3 regions of the Pantoea sp. SGAir0183 genome follow, and region 2 is predicted to be linked to each of the others. Evidence: predicted binding sites of a transcription regulator. Region 2 holds the regulator's gene; each other region holds the start of a gene.
What was found. The regulator CRP, encoded in region 2, controls carbon source genes, mostly activating them, when cyclic AMP is high. The targets are predictions, from matches to a motif close to ATGTGANNNNNNTCACAT.
Positions count from the first base shown of each region.

Region 1: the regulator CRP is predicted to act here: its motif matches at 1,278-1,295, upstream of C1N59_RS10735 (6-phosphofructokinase).
Region 3: the regulator CRP is predicted to act here: its motif matches at 1,294-1,311, upstream of C1N59_RS21615 (mannitol dehydrogenase family protein).

Region 1 covers NZ_CP028053.1:2,302,774-2,305,985, reverse strand. The annotation lists gene pqqF (pyrroloquinoline quinone biosynthesis protein PqqF) at 1-203, shown strand, start outside; gene C1N59_RS10740 (YceI family protein) at 321-905, shown strand; gene C1N59_RS10735 (6-phosphofructokinase) at 1,432-2,412, shown strand; gene C1N59_RS10730 (PTS sugar transporter subunit IIB) at 2,422-2,736, shown strand; gene C1N59_RS10725 (PTS sugar transporter subunit IIC) at 2,729-3,212, shown strand, end outside.
Region 2 covers NZ_CP028053.1:411,094-414,305, forward strand. The annotation lists gene C1N59_RS01875 (YccS/YhfK family putative transporter) at 1-1,571, opposite strand, end outside; gene crp (cAMP-activated global transcriptional regulator CRP) at 1,630-2,262, opposite strand; gene C1N59_RS01885 (OsmC family protein) at 2,565-2,969, shown strand; gene C1N59_RS01890 (phosphoribulokinase) at 2,999-3,212, opposite strand, start outside.
Region 3 covers NZ_CP028057.1:225,453-228,664, forward strand. The annotation lists gene C1N59_RS21610 (D-threonate 4-phosphate dehydrogenase) at 1-686, shown strand, start outside; gene C1N59_RS21615 (mannitol dehydrogenase family protein) at 1,527-2,999, shown strand; gene C1N59_RS21620 (alpha/beta hydrolase fold domain-containing protein) at 3,038-3,212, opposite strand, start outside.

The DNA.
Region 1 (3,212 bases), 1.9 Mb from region 2:
CCGATCTCGACGGGGTGAAAACACAGTTAGCCGCAGCGCAGGAAGAACCCACCGTCGAGGCGCTGCGTCAGGCTAACGCACTGCCCACACTGACGCCACAGGATATTGCTGCCCTCAGCACTCAGCAGTTAACGCAGCTGCATCACCAGTTATGCAGCCAGAAATCAGCGTGGCGCATCTTACGTACAGACGATAAGCAGTAGAATAATTACTCATCGATATTGTTGAATGATTTTGATTGTTTACGCCAAATCTCTTCACTTTTTATTCCTGCCGCTTTGCACCAGACTCAATGTGACGCCATAAAAAAGGAATGAAAAGTGAAAGATGTTAAACGTTTTACACTGCCACTGATCGCAGTTGCCGCGCTGTATATCCCGGTTTCTCAGGCTGAGACAATGCACTACCAGCTGGATCCACAGCATACGTCGGTCGTTATGAGCTGGGAACACTTCGGCTTCTCGCATCCTACCGCCGATATTCCGGATGCCACGGGGTCACTGGTGTTCGACAGCAGCAAACCCGAGCAGTCGCGTGTTGACGTGACCTTGCCTGTCACCAAAATTGACAGCCATGTGCCTGCACTGACGAAAGAATTTAAAGGCGCCGACTATTTTGACGTCGCCAAATACCCGAGCGCGACCTTCCGCAGCACCAAAGTCATTGCTAAAGGCGATAACAAATTTGACGTAGAAGGTAATCTGACGCTGAAAGGCATCACCAAACCGGTTACGCTGCACGCCACGCTGAACAAGCAGGGTGAGCATCCGATGGTGAAAAAGCAGGCGATTGGTTTTGATGCGACCGGCACCATCAAGCGTTCTGACTTCAAACTGGATAAATACGTGCCTGCGGTCAGCGACGATGTCAAACTGACCATCTCCACCGAAGCGTACGCAAAATAACGCTTTCAGCATGTTTTCCCGCCCGGCACATCCGTTGCCGGGTTTTTTTATGCCCGCTTCACCCAACGCCACCGGTACAACACAGCCCGCTTTGCGCAAACGTTCATCATCGTGCCGCGCGTGTAAGAAAACCCGGTAAACGCTTAACCGGACAAGATGAATCCTTTTTCGCTGCCGAAATAACCGGTATCTATGCTGCCCGTATAACTAACCCGTCAGCATCACAGTGAAAAGTGAGGCGAAAATCACAAATCTGCATCGCGGTTTTTTTGTTATCCGGACACGCGCCTGAAATAGCCGTTTCTCTTCGCCTGATGATATTTAACCTGTTGTTTTATCAACCGAAGCTCACAGAACGGGCGCGCTTATTAATTGTGATTTAATTCACATAAACACCTGTTATAACCCCGCTGTCAATCTATCCACCCGGCAAAATACTCTCGTTTTTGTGATCTCACTTGCAAATATAAGGCTTGTATCCCGAAACAATAGCCCGCAGACGCATTGAGCCAGAGAGGAATGGAGAATGAGAATCGGGATGGTAATCAGCGGCGGCGATGTTACCGGCATAAATAATTTTATTTTTCAGATTGCGAGAATGACGCAGGCGGAAATGGTGTTATTTAATGGCGGTATTCCGGGGCTTATCGATAATGTCTGTCAGGAAATTGCGCAACGCGATTTAGTGGATTTCTCTGTTACCTCGATTCCGGTTATGCAGTCGGGAAGAACCACGCGAAAATTAATTCGCAGCGAATACGAAACCATCACCCGACAGCTCAAGTCATTGCGTATTGATGTATTAATTATGGCCGGCGGAGATGGCTCACTGCAATTTTTACATACGCTGAGCGAATTTGGGGTGAACTGTTTTGGCATCGGCATGACGATTGATAACGATGTCTTCGGCAGTGATTATACCGTGGGCTTTTCCACTGCCTGTGAGCAGGTACTTAAAGAGGTGGCAAAACTGCGGAATACGGGGCGCGCATTAACCGGCCGGGTATTTATGGTCGAGTTGCTCGGTGGTTACTGCGGTGAACTGACGCTGCAATCGGCAATAAAATCGAATGCGGATTTTGCGTTAATCCCCGAGTGTCAGATTCCGACGGCGACGCTGGCCGGGCGCATCACTCAGCGCCTCAGTGAACAGAACAGCGTCATTATCCTGTGCTCTGAGGGTTATACACGTGAATATTCACCGGGCTTTCAGGGCGCAATCGATACCTTAATTAAGCAACTTGAACCGTTGATCGGTGTGCGCATTCGCAAAACGATTGTCGGTTATGGACTGCGTAATGGCGATCCCACCTGTGAAGAAATTTATCAGGGCACCATTATGGCAAGTGAAGTGGTTCGTTGTATTCAATCCGGAATGCGCAATAAAGCCGTCATTATTAACGGCAGCAATAAGCCTATTCCGATTGACTTAATAAGCATGAAAAAACGCCTGGTCGATACAGAAGGGCACCATTATAAACTCGCTAAACAACTGCAAATAGTGTGAGGAGAAAACATGCTGAAAATTTTATGTGTTTGTGGTTGTGGTCTGGGTTCAAGTTTCGCCATCGAAATGAGTGCGAAAGCCGTTTTAAAAAAACTGGAAATTGAAGCCGATATCGATCACACCACAATTTCAGAAGCTAATGCATTTAAATCCGACATGATTCTGACGCAAAAAGCGTTTGCGGATGTTTTAAATGCCGACGCCACACCAGAACAGATTAAACGGGTCATTATATTAAATAAACTTACCGATAAAGCCGAAATTGAGCAAAAGATCGTGGCTTTCTTAAAAGAACGTAATATGAAGGTTGCTAATCATGAATAGTGTAATCAATTTTCTGGTTAAAGATTTACTGGGGCAGGCATCCATTCTTATCGCTTTTATTGCGCTGATTGGGCTGGTGCTGCAAAAGAAATCTGCGGGAAAAGTGGTGGAAGGGACGTTTAAAACCCTGCTCGGCTTCTTAATTATGATGGCGGGCATCAATATTATTGTCGGCGCACTGACCTTCCTGAACAGTATCTTCACCCACGGCTTTGGCATGCAGGGCTACATCACTGATGTGGCTGCCATCGCCGGGCTGGCCAACCGTGAACTGGGCTCCGAAGTGGCCATGACGCTGCTGGTGATCTTTATCGTCAATATCATCATTGCCCGCCTGACGCCGTTTAAATACATCTTCCTGACCGGACAGGCGTTGTTATGGATGGCCACGATTGGTGCGGTCATCGGCTATAAAGCAGGCTTAACCGGCTTACCGCTGATTCTGACCGGCGGGATTTTTGGTGGCGTTATGGCTG
Region 2 (3,212 bases):
AAAGCCTCAAGCACATCATGTGCGTTCTGTCGTAGCAGGGCACTTTGCCATTGCGGCCAAAGCCATAACGTTCCGCCAAACGCAATCAGGCAGCCCATCAGGGTATCCAGCAGGCGCGGCAGTAAGAATTGTGCGCCGTTAAGTGACAGAAGTTGCAGGGTATATACCGCGGTGACCGTGAACCCCACCATCGACCAGCCGTAAAACTGGCGGGTAAAGCGATAGCTGATAAAGGTAATCACCAGCATGATGCTCAACACCAGCGGTTCAGGGACATCCAGCCGCAGCGAGGCTGCCGCAATCACCAGCCCGGCAAAGGTGCCCAGCGCACGGTGCTGAATACGCACCCGTGTAGCGCTGTAGTTACTCTGGCTGACAAACATAATGGTCATCAGAATCCAGTAGGGTTTGGGAATCGAAAAGAACAGCGCCAGCCCGCTACCCAGCATCAGCATCACAGAAAAACGTCCGGCCGTGCGCAGGGCAGAAGAGCGCAGCGAGAGATAGCTTCTGAGTGCGGGCAGAAGCGGTAAACGGCGCTGGCGATCCGCCATCAAATCACGCTGATAAAGGGGCTTTTGTGTACGCAGTACCCGTGCGATGCGGCTGAAGTGATAAAGGCAAAAATTTCCTACCGGATTGTCCGGGTGCTGACGGGCGATTTTTTCCAGTGCCCCCAGCTGCTTGTCCATATCAAAGCGACTGGACAGTTGGTGGTACAGGATGTTGTCTGCCAGCTCACGTAAACGGGCGGAAATGGTTTTCGCATTCCAGCGAATCACGGCCTCAGCATGGCTTTGTTCTACCAGTTTTTGCACTTCTTCTGGCTGATGCAGGCTGACAGAAATGTGTTCCTGTAAATCCAGTGCGACCTGAAAAGCGCGGGTCAGTCGCTTATGACTGTGATCGCGGCTGGCGGACAGCATATGCATCTGCTGATAACAGGTGTTGATGAGGTCGATTGCTTTTTGTTGCCGCGCCAGCAACGGTGGTAGCGCCTTCTCCGGATCGGTAAGTTGCGTCAACAAGGTGTACTTGGCGTCACAATAGTTCGCCAGTTCGCGGTAAATCAGACTCAGGCTTTCACGCATTGGCTGCTCTTTCCACAGCCAAAACCAGAACCAGTTAAACAGGCCATACCACAGCGTACCGCCGATGTAGAGCAGGGGCGGTACGTAAATGGGCATGCGGCCAATCAGGCTGGTGGTAAATATCGCTGCGATCAGTGTGGCAGGGAGTAACCGTGCGTGCAGTGGGCTGATTTCACCTGTCACGCCCAGCAGCAAAGGCAGAGCGAAAAGAATAAGCGGTAAGGGCACGTCTTTAAACAGAAGCCACTGCATCAGTAAGCTACCCAGGGCAAACAGGCTGCCGCCGACAATCAGGCGTTTAAAGAAGCGTTTGTGGGGTGTATCCAGACCGGCAATATTGCAGCAGGCAGGCACCAATGAGAACAGCAATCCTTTTTGCAGATCGCCAAACAGCCAGCCGAGCGCGACGGGGAGACACAACACCAGTGTCTGGCGCAGGGCATAGTTAACTTCAGGGTGATAAATTATTCTTCGCCACATCGGCTCAACGCAAATAATTCACGGCATAACGTTGCCATTATGCCGTGAAGAATAAAGCTTAGCGCGTGCCGTAAACAACAATTGTTTTGCCGTGTGCGGAGATCAGATTCTGGTCTTCCAGCATCTTCAAAATACGTCCCACGGTTTCACGTGAACATCCCACGATTTGGCCAATTTCCTGACGCGTAATTTTAATTTGCATGCCGTCAGGATGCGTCATGGCATCCGGCTGTTTCGCCAGGTTGAGCAACGTCTGCGCAATGCGACCGGTGACATCAAGGAACGCGAGGTTGCCCACTTTTTCCGATGTGACCTGCAGACGGCGCGCCATTTGCGAGGAGAGGCGCATGAGGATGTCCGGATTCACCTGAATCAGCTGACGGAATTTTTTGTAGGAAATCTCTGCCACTTCGCACGCGGTTTTCGCACGTACCCAGGCGCTGCGCTCCTGACCTTCTTCGAACAGGCCAAGCTCACCAATAAAGTCGCCCTGATTCAGATAGGACAGAATCATCTCCTTGCCTTCTTCATCCTTAATCAGTACCGCAACGGAACCTTTAACGATGTAGTAAAGCGTTTCCGCCTTTTCACCTTGATGAATGAGCGTACTTTTGGATGGATACTTGTGAATATGGCAATGGGACAGGAACCATTCAAGTGTAGGGTCTGTTTGCGGTTTGCCGAGAACCATTCGCTATTATCCTCTGTTGTAATCGTGCCCAAAATACAGGGCTCTGTTTCCCTGCCAGGCGATGTAAGCGTTAAGCGTCTTTCCATTCAGGAAATTATTCGGGCTGCATTCGGCGCAGTGCGCATCATTCTTCCCGGCTTCGTCTTCGGATGACGAAAAATATTTTCAGCTCTGTTTGTAGCACAGCTTACGTCGACTGTCTTGTGTTGTCTCGCTTCAGCAAGATGGCGTTTTCTCTGGATTGCTGTTTCCCAGGCAAAAGCGTACGCTGAGCCAAAACAGGGTATTCTGAGGTCAAAATTATGCAGGCACGCGTCAAATGGGTTGAAGGGTTAACATTCCTGGGGGAATCATCGTCCGGCCATCAGGTACTGATGGATGGCAATTCTGGCGATAAAGCGCCGAGCCCTATGGAGATGGTGCTGATGGCGGCAGGGGGATGCAGCGCCATTGACGTTGTGTCAATTTTGCAAAAAGGCCGCAACGATGTGGTTGATTGCGAAGTGAAACTATTGTCTGAACGTCGGGAAGAAGCCCCCCGCATCTTTACCCATATCAATCTGCATTTTATCGTCAGCGGCAACGCACTTTCGGATAAAGCCGTGGCACGCGCTGTCGATCTGTCAGCGGAAAAATATTGCTCTGTCGCCATCATGTTAGGCAAAGGCGTCAACATTACCCACAGCTACGAAGTGATCGCGCTGTAATCTCACAGAGGCCAGGCTGGCCTCTGTGGTTATTCAATCCGTTTCCCTTCCATGAGCCGTTTTACTAACGGCGCCATAATTAACTCCATCGCCAGTCCCATTTTGCCGCCGGGTACCACCAGCGTGTTGATATTGGAAATAAACGATCCCTGCAGCATGGCCAGCAGATAGGGAAAATCAATGTCTTCCAGCCCCTGAAAGTGGATAACCACAAAGCTTTCATCCAGCGAAGGGATGGTGCGC
Region 3 (3,212 bases), on a different contig from region 2:
GATGCATCAAACGTGCAACAGAAATGGCGATGCGCGGTGATGTGAAAGCGATTGCGACGGCTCCGCTGAATAAAGAAGCGCTGCATATGGCCGGCCATCATTATCCAGGCCATACGGAATTACTGGCAAAATTAACTGACACCAAAGATTATTCGATGGTGCTCTACACCGATAAACTCAAAGTGATCCACGTCAGCACGCATATTTCTCTACGGACATTCCTGGATACGCTCAGCCAGGCGCGCGTTGAAACGGTAATCAGAATTGCCGATACGTTTTTGCGCCGTGTCGGCTTTAGCCAGCCGCGTATTGCGGTTGCGGGCGTTAACCCACACGCGGGTGAAAATGGGTTGTTCGGTGATGAGGAAATTCGCGTGCTGACACCGGCGATTGAGGCGATGAAGGCGCAGGGCATAGACGTCTATGGCCCGTGCCCGCCGGACACCGTATTTATGCAATGCAATGAGGGCATGTATGACATTGTTGTGGCTATGTATCATGATCAAGGCCATATTCCGCTCAAGTTGTTGGGCTTTTACGACGGTGTAAATATTACCGCAGGCTTACCGTTCCTGCGCACCTCAGCCGATCATGGCACGGCCTTTAACATTGCCTGGACCGGTAAAGCGAATCCCGAAAGTATGGCTATCTCGATTGATATGGCGCTGCAAATTACGCAAGCATAGTGTTGTGCGGGAAGGGAGGCTCAGGGTGACATGATTGCGTTGCCCTGCATACGGCTTCTGGGCGGCTGTGAAAACCTTCGCGATAAAACAGGCACCTGAACCTATATAACCTTAATACAGCGACGCGTCGGGAAACGGGTGTCTGTCATCGCATGCGGGTGCAATATCAATACAGCACCGTATCGGACTGGTTTAAATGCTCCGGCTCCACAGAGGCATAACTGACGGCCTTACCACGTACGCGTCGAATGACGCCAGATGAGGGAATAAAAAGCGTTCAGCGTTAATGTCCCGCCTGTCAAACACGGCGTTGAGTTTCTGCCTGATTTTCGTTTTGTCCGTAGCGAAATAGCTCACCGTGCTCTTAAACCCATTGGTGCGATTAAGTCTTTTTATACATGACGCCTGATGAGGTCGGCCGTTTTTATAAGCAATCTTTCGTATTTTTTTAAATTTTGGTTATTCACTCGCACCGCAAAACAGCGTGTTAATACGTATCAGCCTGTTTGAAAGTTAATTCTTCTGTAGTGCCAGTAATATTTATAGTTATAAAGAAGTTATGATTTTTATTTTCTTTGTTAATTAATAATACTTTGCCCAAAGACATAATTGCCATTCATCACATTTTTTATTTATAACTGGTATGGTAGTGGAACAATTCTGCCGCTGACGATAGGCTTCTCGCACCTGTTCTGTTTTAAAAACTTTCCTTTTGCCGTGGTGTTCTCAGGCGCTTGATCCAAACGGCGCCGCACAGGAAAACATCAAGGCGATCTCCAGGTGCTGCCGTTATTTAACGTCAGTGTCCACGCAGCTAATAAAAAATAAGGTGAGAAAGAAATGCAAACTACTCTACTGAATGCGAAGGCGACGGTTCCAAAATGGAACAGGAATAAGCTCGTCCCGCGTATTGTCCATCTTGGATTCGGTGCTTTTCATCGGGCTCATCAGGCGGTCTATGCCGATGTTCTTGCAGCAGAACATAACAGCGACTGGGGCTACGTCGAAGTTAATCTCATCGGCGGGGAACAACAGATTGCCGATCTGAAACGTCAGGGATTATTGTACAGCGTGGCAGAAATGTCGGCTCATGGCTGGGAAGGGCGCGTAATTGGTGTGGTGAAGCAGGCGCTTCACGCTCAGGTCGATGGAACCGAAGCCGTACTTCACGCCCTGTGTCAGCCCGAAATTGCCATCGTTTCCTTAACGATTACCGAGAAAGGCTATTGTCATTCACCGGCAACGGGCGAGCTGATGCGCGACCATCCTCAGATTGTCGCTGATCTGGCTCAGCCTCACCAGCCGCTTTCTGCGCCAGGGATCATCGTTGAAGCACTGGCGCGTCGCAAGGCTGCTGGTCTGCCTGCGTTTACTGTGTTGTCCTGCGACAATATTCCAGAAAACGGAAAAGTGATCGGTCAGGTCGTGCGTGCTTTTGCCCGACAACGTGACAACGACCTGGCAGACTGGATTGAACAGCAGGTGACGTTCCCTTCAACCATGGTGGACCGTATCGTACCGGCGATGAATCCGCAGAGTCTTGACGCGATCGCGGCGCTTATTCAGGTGGCCGATCCCGTCGCGGTAGCCTGTGAGCCCTTTCGCCAGTGGGTTATTGAGGATAATTTCGTCGCAGGGCGGCCGGCATGGGAAAAAGCCGGTGCAGAGTTAGTCAAAGACGTGCTGCCCTACGAAGAGATGAAACTGCGTATGTTGAACGGCAGCCATTCATTTCTGGCTTATCTGGGCAACCTTGCGGGTTATGAGCATATTTATGACTGTATGCAGGACCCGCACTTTCGCCTTGCGGCACGACGCTTAATGTTGACAGAACAGGCACCGACGCTAACCGTTAAGAACGTTGATTTGATCGATTATGCCGATCGGCTGATTGCACGCTATGAAAATCCCGCGCTACAGCATCGTACCTGGCAAATTGCGATGGATGGCAGCCAGAAGTTACCGCAGCGTTGGTTACATTCCGTTTGCTGGCACCTCAAGCGCGGCAGCCGTTTTGATCTGCTTGCATTAGGTATTGCCGCATGGATGCGCTATGTCAGCGGTAAGGATGACCAGGGAAAAGAGATTGAGGTCTGCGATCCTTTATTGGCGTCTATACGAACCGTCGTTGACGGCAGCGTAGAAGGGGAGGCGAGGGTAAAAGCGCTGTTAGGACTGGAAGCTATATTCGGCCACACGCTACCCGATAATCCCTGTTTTGTGCAGCAGGTGGTTAAATTCTATCTCCATCTACTGGACAAAGGGGCAAAACAGACTGTCGCGGACCTGATGGCTGACGTGTCAGCAGATTGATGATCAGGCAAACCACATAAAGTGGTTTGCCTGGTGCATTACAAATTGTCGTTTAAATTGGCTGTGCTCTTGCTGCCTGTTCGTGTATCAGGGTGCAGCACCTCTGAAAACCAGTTCACAACCAGGCGGATGACGTCAGGTTGATACCAGACCTCATCACCATGTTCTGCACCTTTCACCACGACGTACTCAACCTGATCACCTGCCTTTTTT